DNA from 3 places in the Desulfitibacter alkalitolerans DSM 16504 genome. Region 1 is predicted to be linked to each of the others. Evidence: riboswitches for the same ligand, from Rfam matches in the RefSeq annotation. Region 1 holds a riboswitch; each other region holds the start of a gene.
The links. Region 1 has a riboswitch for cobalamin ahead of K364_RS0115905 (nitrogenase iron protein NifH). Riboswitches for the same ligand answer to the same signal wherever they lie in the genome.
Positions count from the first base shown of each region.

Region 2: another riboswitch for cobalamin. It lies ahead of cobT (nicotinate-nucleotide--dimethylbenzimidazole phosphoribosyltransferase); the one in region 1 lies ahead of K364_RS0115905 (nitrogenase iron protein NifH).
Region 3: another riboswitch for cobalamin. It lies ahead of ilvN (acetolactate synthase small subunit); the one in region 1 lies ahead of K364_RS0115905 (nitrogenase iron protein NifH).

Region 1 covers NZ_KK211102.1:328,228-333,030, reverse strand. Annotated here, with positions in the region: gene K364_RS0115920 (hypothetical protein) at 1-66, shown strand, start outside; gene K364_RS24490 (JAB domain-containing protein) at 68-772, shown strand; cobalamin riboswitch at 1,005-1,188, shown strand; gene K364_RS0115910 (DMT family transporter) at 1,321-2,379, shown strand; cobalamin riboswitch at 2,424-2,614, shown strand; gene K364_RS0115905 (nitrogenase iron protein NifH) at 2,628-3,467, shown strand; gene K364_RS0115900 (nitrogenase component 1) at 3,464-4,285, shown strand; gene K364_RS0115895 (nitrogenase component 1) at 4,282-4,803, shown strand, end outside.
Region 2 covers NZ_KK211103.1:30,367-35,169, reverse strand. Annotated here, with positions in the region: gene K364_RS0116625 (FadR/GntR family transcriptional regulator) at 60-761, shown strand; tRNA gene K364_RS0116620 (tRNA-Lys) at 864-939, shown strand; tRNA gene K364_RS0116615 (tRNA-Glu) at 954-1,028, shown strand; tRNA gene K364_RS0116610 (tRNA-Phe) at 1,034-1,109, shown strand; gene K364_RS0116605 (hypothetical protein) at 1,267-2,001, shown strand; cobalamin riboswitch at 2,126-2,304, shown strand; gene cobT (nicotinate-nucleotide--dimethylbenzimidazole phosphoribosyltransferase) at 2,380-3,435, shown strand; gene K364_RS25820 (PAS domain S-box protein) at 3,582-4,803, shown strand, end outside.
Region 3 covers NZ_KK211102.1:122,855-127,657, reverse strand. Annotated here, with positions in the region: gene K364_RS25765 (FUSC family protein) at 1-933, shown strand, start outside; gene K364_RS26970 (rubredoxin-like domain-containing protein) at 1,090-1,239, shown strand; gene K364_RS0114850 (ferritin-like domain-containing protein) at 1,242-1,730, shown strand; gene K364_RS26755 (hypothetical protein) at 1,734-1,886, opposite strand; cobalamin riboswitch at 2,033-2,205, shown strand; gene ilvN (acetolactate synthase small subunit) at 2,409-2,903, shown strand; gene K364_RS27635 (hypothetical protein) at 3,020-3,148, shown strand; gene K364_RS27630 (hypothetical protein) at 3,406-3,528, shown strand; gene K364_RS0114825 (rubredoxin-like domain-containing protein) at 3,559-3,888, shown strand; gene K364_RS0114820 (ferredoxin) at 3,923-4,114, opposite strand; gene K364_RS0114815 (hypothetical protein) at 4,182-4,367, opposite strand; gene K364_RS24325 (HD-GYP domain-containing protein) at 4,603-4,803, shown strand, end outside.

The sequences.
Region 1 (4,803 bases):
TCCGAGAAGTTGAAAAGCATAAAAGCCATTATTGAAATAGTTGATGTAAAAAGGGGGCGGGCATAACATGAAGCAGGATATATTGCATACCGAGAATTTTTTAAAAGGGCTGACAACTTTAACAGGACTGCCCTACAAAAAAGTTCAGCAGTATGTAAAAGAAAATAACCCTTTTAACATCCTGGAGCATCCCCACATTATGGAACCAAATGATAGACAGCTTGAAAAGATAGGGCTGCTCAATGAGTTTATTGCCTCTTACAACATTCTGAAAATCTATGAAAGCAATGAGAAGGTCATGCTCAATTCATCAACCATAGCAGGCCAATATTTTTTAGCCCTTTTGGGAGGAATGAAGGATAAAGAAAGGTTTATGGTTGCATTTTTAGACAGCGGCAACAACATCATCGAAACAAAGACCATGTCGGAAGGGAGTATCGGACAAACAGCGGTGTATCCAAGAGAAATATTAAAATATGCCCTTGCCTGTGATTGCAATACAATGATTTTAGCCCATAATCATCCCGGAGGGTCCAAAAATTTTTCTCCGGAGGATAGGGCATTGACACAAAGAATGGTTGACATTTTTCATCCCCTTGAGATCAAAGTTCTGGATCACATAATTGTTGGCGGTAGAAGCTATACTTCTATGGCGGAAAAAGGGATTATCCCCTGCCAGAGCAAAGGTACAGCAAATTATGAAATGATAACATTAGGTCCAATACCTGCGGAAGAAAAGCGGAATAGGTTTAAACATACACACTTGCGTTAAATATTCAATCAAATCACAAAATTGTCAATACGATGTTATTCTAAAACTAAGGAGACAAGTTATAATGTCCTTTATTGCCTTGAGGTAAATTAGGTATATCAGCAGACGATCACAAAACCAGGGAGACTGTTACATTCTTAAACGTCCTTCCCTTCTGTAGATGTAAAAGCTATGCCATAACGAATTATTTCATTGACGTAATATATACTTGTGTGATAGTGTTATATTAAATTGAATATTTAAAATTACAGGTGACGTAAATTGTTTTTTCGTCTTAAAAGGGAAGTAGGTTGAAATCCTACGCGGTCCCGCCGCTGTAAAAGAGGAATCCCTCCAGGAATGCCACTGTTTGAATGGGAAGGCAGGAGGGGTAATGATGCTTGAGCCAGAAGACCTGCCTGTGATAATGCGCCAAAGAACTCTACGAGCGATAGGGGGTGTTTGACTGAAAGTGTATACTGTCTTTTTATAAAAGCCTCTTAATCGTAAATGGTTAAGGGGCTTTTTAGTATGCTTATATTAAATTACCATAAAAGGTATGTGATTTTATGAGAAAATCGAATATATGCTCAATGTTTCAAGCCATGCTTGCATCAGTGTTATTTGGTGCGAGTGCCCCAATTTCTAAATTGCTATTAGGCAATATTGAGCCAATTCCGATGGCTGCATTTTTATATCTCGGCAGTGGCGTGGGGCTATTATTGTTTAAAATTGTAAGGCATATGAACCATAATTTTATAGAGATAGAAGCAAAAATAGATAAAGGCGATATTAAATGGCTAATTGGTGCAATTATCGCAGGAGGTGTTATTGCTCCTATTGTGTTAATGTTTAGCTTACGTAATACTCCTGCGTCTACTGCTTCACTCCTTTTAAATTTCGAGGGTGTTGCGACTACTTTAATTGCTGCTATTGCTTTTAAGGAAGCCATTGGGAGACGTATATGGTTGGCGATTGCATCAATAACAACTGCAAGCATACTATTATCATTGAATTTAAACGGTGAATGGGGTCTTTCAATAGGTGCGTTAGGCGTAGTATTGGCATGTACCCTTTGGGGTATAGACAATAATTTCACACGGAATATTTCAGCAAAAGACCCCTTGATTACTGTTACAATAAAAGGGATTGGAGCAGGTGTTTTTTCGTTAATATTAGCTTTGATAATGCATACCAGTTTCCCGAATATCGGAACAATATTAGGAGCTATGTTATTAGGATGCTTTAGTTACGGATTAAGCATTGTACTGTTTATATTTGCCATGCGTAATCTTGGAGCTTCGCGAACAAGTGCCTTTTTTGGAACTGCTCCGTTTGTAGGAACATTGTTATCTTTCTTGCTATTTAGAGAATTTCCAAGTACTTTATTTTATATATCATTACCAATAATGATTATAGGTGCCATATTAATATTAGGTGAAGAACATGGACATATCCATATACATGAATCTATGGAGCATGAGCATCGCCACAACCATAATGACGGACATCACACGCACAAACATATAGATGGAGAGCATTTAGAACATACACATTTACATAAACATGCAACTATTGAACATTCACACAAACATACACCGGATACCCACCATAGACATGCGCATTAGCTATTTTATAGAGATTTAATACAATAAAATATGGTGGCCTTGAAAACTAAATATCAAAAACAGGTACCGGTAATGATAAATAAAATTGTTTACCGGTGAAAAGGGAAGTCGGGTGAAAATCCTGCGCGGTCCCGCCGCTGTATAAGTGTAATTCTTCATAATATGCCACTGGGAAACCGGAAAGGCATGAAGAGTAGTGATGCTTGAGTTGAGGGGTTTTATTTTTACAAAAAAGGAAGGCAAAAGGCATGTTGAATAACAAAAATCTAAAAATAGCGTTTTATGGCAAAGGCGGAATAGGTAAGTCAACAATAGCGGCTAACTTATCGGCAGCTTTTTCCAAATTGGGATTGAAGGTACTCCATATAGGGTGTGACCCGAAAGGAGATTCTACAAGAAATTTGACAGGAAGTAAAATACCTTCGGTACTGAAAGTGATTCAGGAAAAGGGAACAGAAATTGAAGAAAAGGACATTATTCATTCTGGGTTTAATGGTGTGGCATGTATCGAAGCAGGGGGCCCGGAAGCTGGAATAGGATGTGCGGGAATGGGTATAACCACCATGGCTGAAGAACTGAATCACCTTGGGATTGTTAACAAGCCGTGGGATGTAATTGTTTATGATGTTTTAGGAGACGTGGTCTGCGGCGGCTTTTCGGTTCCTATGCGAGAAAAATTTGTCGATGCGGTGTATATTGTCTCATCTTCGGAGTTCATGTCCATCTATGCGGCCAATAATATCATGAAAGGTGTGCGAAGGTTTTCAACCGGGGAAAGGAATCTTTTTGGCGGGATTATTCACAATCGGAGGAATGAAAACTCAAAGGATGAGATAGTAAGATATTTTGCTGAGAAGTCAAACACACAGGTTTTGGATGATATCCCTTTTTGCAATGAGATTGTTTTTTCAGAGCTGGAAGGGAAAACAGTTGTAGAAAAATTCCCTGGGTCTAAAGCTTGTAAAACTTTTATGAATTTAGCAAAAAGGATAAAAGAAAACCTAAATTATAGTATTCCAAGAGCAATGGAAGACATTGAATTGGAACAGTTTGGAAGAATAATGCTGCAGATGGAGATAAAGAAATGAGCATAAAAAAAACATCGATCACTGATCAGGACATTACTTTCCTAAAGAAAGCCATTTACAAAGAAAGCTGTCTGGAAAATATTAATTTGGCCTTATGTATTCCGGATGTTCACGTTTTGGCCGTTGGTCCGGAATCGTGCCTGAGAGTCCTATATTTTCGAGCCATGAGGCAACGGCAGAATGACAGATTTTGCATGCAAACCATGGACAGTTCGGATTTGGTTGCCGGCAGACATTTAGATATGGCAAAGATGGCTTTGCAAAATATGCTAAAGGATGAGAAGAATCATATCAAAGCGGTCATTATTTACATTTCATGCACAGATATTCTCATGAATAGCGATTTTGAGAGCATTATAAAATGCATTCAAGGAGAATACGGAATGCCTATTAAGCTTTTTAAAAGGGGACCGCTTTCCAAGAGGCGTATATTGCCGAAAGAGAGGCTGAGCAACATTTTTGCCGGGATATTGGATGCATATACCGGTAATGATTATATAAGTGAAGGAAATAATAGACCAATTATTAATATTCTGGGAGAAGAAAAACTATCTGAAGAGTGTGATTTGAAAACATTATTAAGAGAACAGGGTTGTTACAGCATTCAGGAGTTTTTAAACTGTAAAACCTTTGAGGATTTTAAAAACCTGGCCAATGGAACTTACAGCATAGTCACTCATAAATTTGGAATGAATATGGCGGCACATCTTGAAAAACGCTTTGGCATTCCCTACTGCTTTATTCCTTTAACCTACAGCAAAGATGAATGTGATACGGAATTAAAAACCATCAACAGGATAGTAGGTGATCGCCTATGAACAAATTGTGGAAAGCTATTCCTCCTTTTGCCGGTGACTATTCGGGTGTGTGCTCGGTTCTGTATGAATTAAACTCGCTGAATGTCCTGTATACACCAGGTGGATGCAGCCACCCCATTGTAGAAGTGGATGAAATCAGAAGCTTTAACGATATGTCCTTCTATAGGACAGACATGAATGACATTGATGTAATTATGGGAGTAGAAGACAAACTTATAGAAGAAGTAGAGTTGCTCCTTGCAAAAACTGCCAAAGTAGATTTTGTGTCAATAATCGGGACACCTGTCTCCTCCATTACGGGAGTACATTTTGAGAAGATGGCGGAAAAACTTAAGAGAAAAACCGGGATACCTGTTGTGTTTTTTAATACCGATGGTTTTGAAAGCTATGTTTCGGGCATTTATGACGCTTTATTGAAGCTCGCTGAAAGATTCACATTGAAGGGCGGCGAGAGAAATTCAAAACATGTCAATATTCTCGGATATACTCCACTTGCTCTTGGGCATAAACTCCATTTG
Region 2 (4,803 bases), on a different contig from region 1:
AAAAGAAGAATGTAAGAAAAATTATTACTAAACTAAAGGTAAGATGAGGGGTATGCTTAATGCAATTCAAACCAATAAAACCCAGAAAAATTTATGAGCAAATTGTAGAACAGATTAAGGCAATGATTACTGAAGGAAACCTAAAACCAGGTGATAGATTGCCATCGGAAAGAGAGATGGCAGACAGACTTAAGGTTAGCCGTGCATCAGTGAGGGAGGCTTTAAGTGCCTTACATTTAATGGGTCTGGTTGAAATTAAATCTGGTGAAGGCACTTTTATTAAGCAGACAAGCATTGATTCAATTATTGAACCCCTTGCGTTAGTTTTGTTGATGGAAAGGGATACTGTCATTGAAATCTTAGAGGTACGTAAAGGATTAGAGGTAGAAGCGGCTGGTCTGGCGGCAATGAGACGTGATGAAGAGGACCTGGCAAAGATGAGGGAAGCCCTGGATGAAATGAAGCGAGATGTTGATCAATCAGAAATTGGTGAAAAGGCGGATTGGAAGTTCCATTATACAGTTGCCCAGGCTTCACAAAATGTTTTATTAACTAGGCTTATGAATACTGTATCAGATACCATTGAAAATACCATGCGCACCAGTCGCCAAAAGCTGTATTCAACAGAAAGAATGCCCCAAACACTTTTAGATGCTCATGAGGGTATTTATGAAGCTATAAAAAATGGTGACTCAATGGAAGCTCGTAAAAGAATGTTTGAACATCTTTTAATGGTAGAAAATAATATGATATCAGAGTAGGCTGCTTTAAATGGATGATTTGAAATATAATGAAATTATTTAAAACATTTTTCTATTGACACTTTGGATTTAGTAGTGTACACTTGTGACTTGTTGACATGAGAGCCATTAGCTCAGTCGGTAGAGCACCTGACTTTTAATCAGGGTGTCCCGCGTTCGAGTCGCGGATGGCTCACCATTTAATTTTAAAATGGCCCGTTGGTCAAGCGGTTAAGACACCGGCCTTTCACGCCGGTAACAGGGGTTCGAGTCCCCTACGGGTCACCATATATGCCTCGGTAGCTCAGTCGGTAGAGCAGAGGACTGAAAATCCTCGTGTCGGTGGTTCGATTCCGCCCCGAGGCACCATCAAACAAAAACAAGACAAGGTGACGTTTCTCTTGTCTTATTTTTTTACCTGCTTTAACTGCTGAGAAATAATATTACATTGGTAAATAAGGCTTTTTATAAAATCTGTATGGTTGTATAATAGGTAGTAAGGATATTAAATATGGGAGAGAACATTATGGATAAAATTAGAGCAGCCATTGAGTGTACAATAATTGAAGCCGTTCAGAAAAGTCCCTTTGGCTTCAGGGAACCCTTAATAGGATATGCCAATCCAAATGACCCTTTGTTCCTGGAACTAAAAAAATTACATCCTCATCACTTAATGCCCGAGGACCTATTAAAAAATGTCAAAACCATTGTAACTTTTTATGTTCCCTTTAATATAGAAATAGCACGATCCAATAGAGATGGAGTCAGGGTCTCAGAAAAATGGGCAAGTGCATATATTAATGCCAATTCTTTAATAAATGAAATATGCATATTATTAAGTGAGAGGCTTAATGCTTTAGGAATTGAAACTGCTTATCAAAAGGCTACACATAACTTTGACGAAAAAACTCTTACAGCTGCCTGGTCTCATAGGAGTATTGCCTACATCGCAGGTCTGGGTACATTTGGAGTTAATAAAATGCTAATAACTCCAGTTGGATGTGCAGGCAGATTTGGCAGTATTGCTATTAGCCACTTTATAGAACCAACAGTAAAGCCTGCTAAGGAATATTGTCTGTTTTATGAAGGAAAGGGCTGCTTGAAGTGTGTAAAAAACTGCCCAGTTGGGGCATTAACTGAAAATAGTATTAATAAACCTTTATGTTATGAAAGGCTCCTAAAAGTAGCTGATGAGCACAGTGCCATTGGTTTTGCAGATGTATGTGGAAAATGTATTGGGCCTTGTGCTAACTATAAATAAACTTTGGAGATTGCCCATAATCAAAGCTTTTTGAAAATAATAGAGAGATAATGAATGATGCCCAAAATAATGGTGTTCAAAATATATTGAAATTGATGGTCAACAATATTATAATGTCAATAAATGAATATTTAATGTATTAGGTGCCCAGATATGGGGTAAAAGGGAAACTGGTTAGATTCCAGTACGGTCCCGCCACTGTAATCGATGAGTCAGGTTATGTCACTGGAGGTTTCTCTGGGAAGGCTGGCCACAGGCGTTTGAATCGGGAGTCAGGAAACCTGCCTAAAGCATTAGGTCTTTAAGGATGATGGAAAAGTTCTTGAGCTGTTAAGCTTGGGAACTTTTTTTATACATTAAAAGGAGGAGGTAAACAAAGTGAAACTATTCAAAGAAACCCTTGAAAGCATTGTTAAAACTAATCCAGCCATGGGAGAAGAAACTCAGAAAAGGTTAGACAATCTAACTAAACCACCTGGGAGTTTGGGGGTGCTGGAGAAAATTGTCGTACAGCTAGCACAGATTCAGGAAAATCCCCTTCCAACACTAGGGGATAAGGTGGTAATGACAATGGCAGGTGATCATGGGGTGGTAGAAGAAGGTGTTAGTGCTTTTCCCCAGGAAGTGACACCCCAGATGGTACTTAATTTCTTGTATAATGGTGCGGCAATAAATGTCTTATCTAACCATGCTGGAGCCAGGGTAGTTGTTACAGATGTGGGAGTAGCCGGGGAGCCAATAGACCATCCGGACTTAAATAATTGCAGGGTCAGACCTGGTACAAGGAATATGGCAAAGGGGCCAGCCATGACAGAGGAAGAGGCAGTAGCTGCCATTGAAGTGGGTATTAAGCTGGTAAATGAAGAAATTGATAAAGGTGCAGCATTGATAGGAACTGGGGAAATGGGGATAGGAAATACTACTCCAAGCAGTGCCATTCTTGCATGCTTTAGTGGGAAAGATGTGGAGTTTATTACTGGTAGAGGTACTGGGGTTGATGACCATGGGCTGATAAAAAAACAGCAGGTAATTAAAAAAGCCCTGGAAGTTAACAATCCAGATCCAACAGATGCACTAGATGTTTTAAAAAAGGTTGGTGGATTGGAGATTGCCGCCTTAACAGGTGTGATTCTCGGAGCTTCAGCAAGAAGGGTGCCGGTTGTTATAGATGGTTTCATTTCAACAGCAGCGGCTTTAGTGGCTTATAACATGAAGAAGGAATGCAAAGAATATATGCTTGCTTCCCATTTATCTCAAGAACCGGGACACAAAATCATGTTAGATTTCATGGGCCTACAGCCTGTTTTGTACTTGGATTTAAGGTTAGGAGAGGGTACAGGAGCAGCTTTAGCTTTTCATCTAATAGAAGCAGCTGTTAAGATAATCCATGAAATGGCTACCTTTGAAGAAGCAGGGGTTAGTAACAAAGAATAAGGCTTATGAAAATGGCGACAAATCAGTTTGTTGCCATTTTTTTACGTAATCCCAGAAAAACTTCTCAAAGAAACAAGGTTATTAGAAAATAATGTAGAATTCTCAGATAATGTGTTTTTGTTTAATTAAGGCTGGGTGATAAATAAATGTCTTCTACACAAAAAAAGAAGGATGATACCGGAATTTTTATGTTAGAAAATAAGCACTTTGAAGCCCTTTTCAAAAATGCGACTGATGCCATTGTATACTTTGATAGAGAAAACAGAATAGTAGAAATCAATAGCAGATTTACAGAGCTTTTTGATTACCATATTGATGAAATCAGGGGCAAAAAAATTGAGGATGTGTTAGTAGGTGAATTAGAAAATGAGACATATCTTCATGAGTATGCAAGGGCAGTAGAAACTTCTAAAGAGATATTATCAGGCAAATCTAATTCTTTTGAAACTGTAAGATATGGAAAGGGAAATAAGCCAGTTAACGTTATTGTTAAAGGAATACCAATTATAATAAATGAAGAAGTGGTTGCAGGCTACGGTATTTATTCAGATATTACACCTCAAAAACAAGTTGAAAATGCTCTTAGAGAAAGTGAAGAAAAATATCGCTCCTTTTTTCAAAATGTATCAGTAGGAATTGGTGTTTCTGATATTAAGGGCTATACATTGACAGCAAATGAGACATTGTGCAATTTCTTGGGTTATACAGTTGAAGAAATGTCCAGGATGCATTTTTCTAAGTTTTCATATTATGAGGATTTGCAAAAGGATATACATTTGTACAACTCATTAATAACCGGTGAAATTGAGAACTACTGTATTGATAAAAGGTATGTTAGAAAAGATGGGCAGATTATCTGGGGTCGTTTAAACATTTCACTTGTAAAAGATGCTGAAGGTAATTTCAAGTATTTAAGTACTGCTATAGAAAATATAGATGAACGAAAGCGCGCAGAGGTAGCCCTTGAGGAATCGGAAAGAAAAATGGCTGATATTATCAATTCGCTGCCTGAGGCTACTTTTGTTATAAATAAATACGGAAAGGTTTTGTTATGGAATAAGGCTATTGAAGGACTTACTGGTATCAAGGCTGAAAGCATCATTGGCAAAGGCAATTATGAATACGCCCTGCCATTTTTTAACTCAAGAAGACCCATACTAATAGACATGGTATTAAATTATAACCAAGAACTGGCCAGAGGATATTCATACATGGAAAGAGTGAAGGATGGATCTTTAATAGGCGAGGTCTTTTGCCCGGCAATTGGTGATTCAGGTGCCTATCTTTGGGCTAAAGCAACTCCCCTTAGAGACAAGGATGGCAACATTGCAGGAGCAATTGAATCCTTTAGAGATGTTACAGAGCGTA
Region 3 (4,803 bases), 210 kb from region 1:
ATAACGGTGGGTTTGGCTGTAATACTTGCCATAACCATTTCAATTAGGCTCAAACTGCAGGAGGGCATAGTTATAGCTGCTATTACTGTGGCTGCTGTCATGGTTGATGTAACGGGAGACCCAAAGCTTTTTGCTCTTCATCGACTAATAGAAACTCTGGTGGGAATTGGAGTAGGTGTGGGTGTAAATCTCGTATTTTCTCCTCCCAACACTGAAAAGACCTTAATTGAGGGATTAACTGAGGTTAACCAGCATCTAAAAAATCTTTATGTTACTGTGTTAAATGGCTTTATATCAAATAATGGATACGACCAGGAAAAGCTTGATAAGGAAATTACAGAGGTAAGGGGTAAACTAGAGGATATCCGCAGGAAAATGTTTGAATTTAAAGATGAAATAGGATACAGGAAGGTATTAAAAAGCCAACAGGTTAAGAAATATGAGACAGTGGTAACAAGCTTTAATCTTATATTCGAAAGAATTTTAGGTATCTACTATACTGAGTTAAATCGCTCCCAAAGGGACATAGATATTGAAGGAGCTTCAAAGGAATACAGGGATATTCTGGAGACATTGCAAAAGCTCTTAACTACTACTGTTAGCATGCAGGAAAACCTGCTGTGCTATTTAACAAGCAAAAATGTGGACCTGTGTTTGTATTTAGAAAACTGTGGGCACCAAAGCACTGAGCTTGTAAAGGATCTTAGATGGCAAATAAATAAGTGGCACTTAACTGATGAGAACAAGAACAATTCCGTTTCGCTTATGGAGATATCCAACATTGGATATGAAATGGAGCAGATAAATCATCACCTTAAACGCATTACAGGTGCTTTGAAACAGCTTATTGAAGGGGAAACTGTCAATTCTGAAGAAGGATTTATAAAATGGCTGACAGCAAGGGTGTTTACTAGGAATAATAGAGATAGTTGAAATTAAGAGGGCTAATGTTAAGAGCTAACAAATAATTATGAGGAAATTTTGAAGTTTGTATGTATCTTAAAGGAATAGGTTTACTTTAAGAGAATAAATAAATAATGATAAACTTAATATGATACTTCTATTATTAAAAAGGGGGAGGGGTTAAAAGTGAATAAATGGAAATGTGGTAACTGTGGTTATAGGTTGGAAGCTAAAGAACCTCCGGAACAATGTCCTAGCTGTCAACAGAAGTGTACGTTTATAGATGACAATTGTTATACTCCAGATTGCGGCCTGGTTGAAAATAAGGAGGTATAGATATGTGGAAAGTATTCAAAGCTGAAGAGGTTGTTGATTTTGCAGTGCAAATTGAGAAAAACGGCCAAAAGTTTTATGAAGCCCTTGCAGATAAGCTAGACAACAGGGAGCTGAGTTTGATTTTTGCTGATTTGGCAAATCAAGAGAGTAAACATATAGTTGATTTTCAAAGGCTTCTTGGTGACTTAAAGGCTGCTCCTTTAAATGAAAGCTACCCAGGGGAGTATGAGGAATATGTAAAGGGCCTTGCTGAGAATCATGTGTTTATAAAGGGAATAGATGAGGCCATCAAACATATTAAAAGTCCGGTAGATGGTATAAACATGGCATTAAGCTTTGAAAAAGACTCAATAATGTTCTTTCAGGAGCTAAAAGAGCTGGTTTCCCCAGGGAATGCAGGTGTAATTAACAACCTTATTGCAGAAGAAAAGAAGCATATATTAAGGCTTATAGAGCTAAAAAAGATGTACAGCTGCGTTTGTTTCGGTTGATTTTTATTTGATTTTCTTTAAGAGTTTTTTTGTTTGTTTAAGCTGTTTGAGAAGAATAGGGTTATTGTTATTTTTGCTTTCGGTAGATTGCAGCAGCTTTTCATAGGCCTTACCTTGTTTTACAAACTGTTCTAGCTTATCTTTGGTTAAACTCACAATTTTCACCTGCCAAAATGTTCTATGTTATATATATTGCCGTTTTATAAAGAATTTAACCTCAATATTTAGAGAGAATGTAAAAGAAATTTTTTTTAAAAGAAGGATTATTAGAAGAAGTGTAGAACTTTATTTTATAGAGTAAAAATTTAAAAGTGATGTCTGGTACAAGATGTTTAAAAGGGAAACCGGTGAGAGTCCGGTGCGGTCCCGCCACTGTATTGGGGAGCTTTTTTACAATATGCCACTGGGATTTCTGGGAAGGCGTAAGGAAGCGAGGAACCTAAGTCAGGATACCTGCCAGGGAGCAAGTTAACGAAAGCCTACGGTTGATAGGAGTTTCTTTGAGCAGTCATTATTCTCCTCAGCTTATTGGTCGAGGAGTTTTTTATTTCCAAACCTAGTTAGATAGCTCTTCAAAGTTTGGCCGGTTCTGTACTATTTTACAGTAAACCGGCATTTTTTTTGTTGCAAAAAAGCTATACTACCTTTATACTTATCAGAAAAAAGAGGAGCATGGCTATGAAACACATACTTGCGCTTTTAGTTGTAGACAGACCTACTGTTTTATCCCACATTTCAGGGTTAGTGAGCCGCAGGGCATTTAACATTGTAAGTATAGCTGCTGGACCAACTGAGCAGGAAAAGGTCACAAGAATAACCCTTGTGGTTGAGTGCGATGAAACCGAAATACATCAGGTTATAAACCAAATGGAGAAGCTGGTAGATGTTATTAAGGTGAAAAACTTGACTGCTGAGCCTTCACTGGCTAGAGAGCTCGCACTAATTAAAGTTAATGCCCTGCCGGAAAAAAGAAGTGATATTGTTGATATAGTTAACATTTTTCGAGCTCACATAGTTGATGTAACCAGAGAAACCATGGTTGTAGAACTAACAGGTGAAAGTGACAAAATAGATGCCTTGTGTGAGGTTTTAAAAGACCATGGGATTATAGAAGTGGTTAGAACCGGCAATATTAGTGTAACCAGGGGACCAAGATCTGTTAAAGCCTACTAACAAAAAATCATCAACCAACATACTTCTACTGCTAAAAAATGCAATAAATACCACAATTAGATAATCATAAATAGCTGCCTTCTACGGGAAAATAAGTAAAAAGGAGGCATCTAGTAATGTTATTTAAATCCAAAAGCAGAATGCGAAAGTTTAACTGGTTGGCAATTTTAGCATATCCAATTGCGTTTATTAAAGGATTAATAGTAGGAAAACTACTGGGCAGATTAAAACTTGGCAGAAGGTAATTCAAGCAATCTAAGAAATGCTGCCTCCCTCATGGAGGATAGCATTTCTTTTTATTAATCTGGTGATTGCATAATTGGACCTAGATGTTAATTTTTTGTGAAGAAATCAATCCAAGGTAGGATTTTTCCAAAAAAAAGATAATATCTATAAGTAAAATAATTTAGCAAGGAATTGGAAACCCTATTGCTATAACTGTTAAGGCGTTGGTTTTTACAAAGCCGATAAATTATCACGAGGAAGGAGGTATTTTAAATGTGTGAAGGTTGCAATTGTCAGGAAGCACAACAAGAGAAAAGAACCAAATGTGAAAGCTGTGGCTATGAGGGAGAACCTTTTACAGTATGCCCAAGCTGCGGAACATAAGTTGAAGAAGGTTTGAGGAGAAACTATAAGTAAGGGTGGGTTTATAATGTGGAAGTGTTCAGTTTGTAATTTTATCTTCGAGGGTGAAGATGCACCTGAAAAATGCCCTAAGTGTGGTGCTCCAAAGGAAAAGTTTAGCAGGCTAGAGGAAGCTGCAGAACAAAAAATTGTTGGAGCCAGGGAAACTAATCATCTTTTAATGACCTCTATAGATTTATTAGATGAATTGGAAGCTATAGGTGAACGCGGGGTTGAGATTAATCTTGACCCTGGATGTTTAGGCTATTTCACAAAGCTAAAGGAACAGGCGAAATTATTAAAACAGAACTCTCTAGCAGAAATAGAGGTTCATGTTAAAAAGGATAAATGGGGCTAAAATTAAACCCGACAGTAAATGTCGGGTTTAACCATTAAAATTCCTTTATTGCCTCTGTTGGGCAAGACTCCACCGCTTCTTTCGCACATTCCTCTTCGTCAGCAGGCACCTCATTAACTTTTGAGATTGCCAGACTTCCATCGTCATTCCAGTCAAAAACTTCTGGACAGATATCAATGCATTCGCCACAAGCGATACAAAGATCATCGTCAACTTTTACGCGCATTTTAATCGTCACCTCCTAATTTAGCCTCTCTAGTGTTAACGTAAGTTGGTAAAATAATACCTGACTTTTAGCTGTTTTTTCTAATGGTTGGCCTGTACATATCAAGAACTCCAAGGGTAATATGGGCAAGGCCAAACCCTACTACCCCGGCACCCAAAGCTGTCCCGCCTAAAACAGTAGCTCCTACACCAGTAACAGCTGCACCTAATCCTGTAACTACCCAGCTAGTGGTTGTACTTTTACTTTTAGCCATTTCCTTACCTCCTAAAAATTTTAATATAAAGCAAATTATTGTTTTAAAGCAACCTTAAATTAAAAATTGTTTTATTATCTGTAGTTTGGCTTTCTACAATAAATTTAAGCTATTATATATCTGGTGTTTTAGTGTTATTTGAGGAAATAATTATCTAATTTATAAACTATAGGAGGAATATCCAATCTTATAGGTGAAATAATAACTGTTAATTTTTAAGTACTTGAGGTGCCGCATGAACAGAAAGAATTCAATCATATATAATGAATTAATAGCTGCCCTATCTCTTGCCTTAGATATGGACTGCAGCGGCAAGCTTTATCATGCCTGGAGAACCGGATTAATTTCTCTAGCAGTTGCTCAAAAATTAAATATTCCCAATAGTAATCATCTTTTTTATGGAGGGTTGCTTCATGATATTGGTGCTATAGGCCTT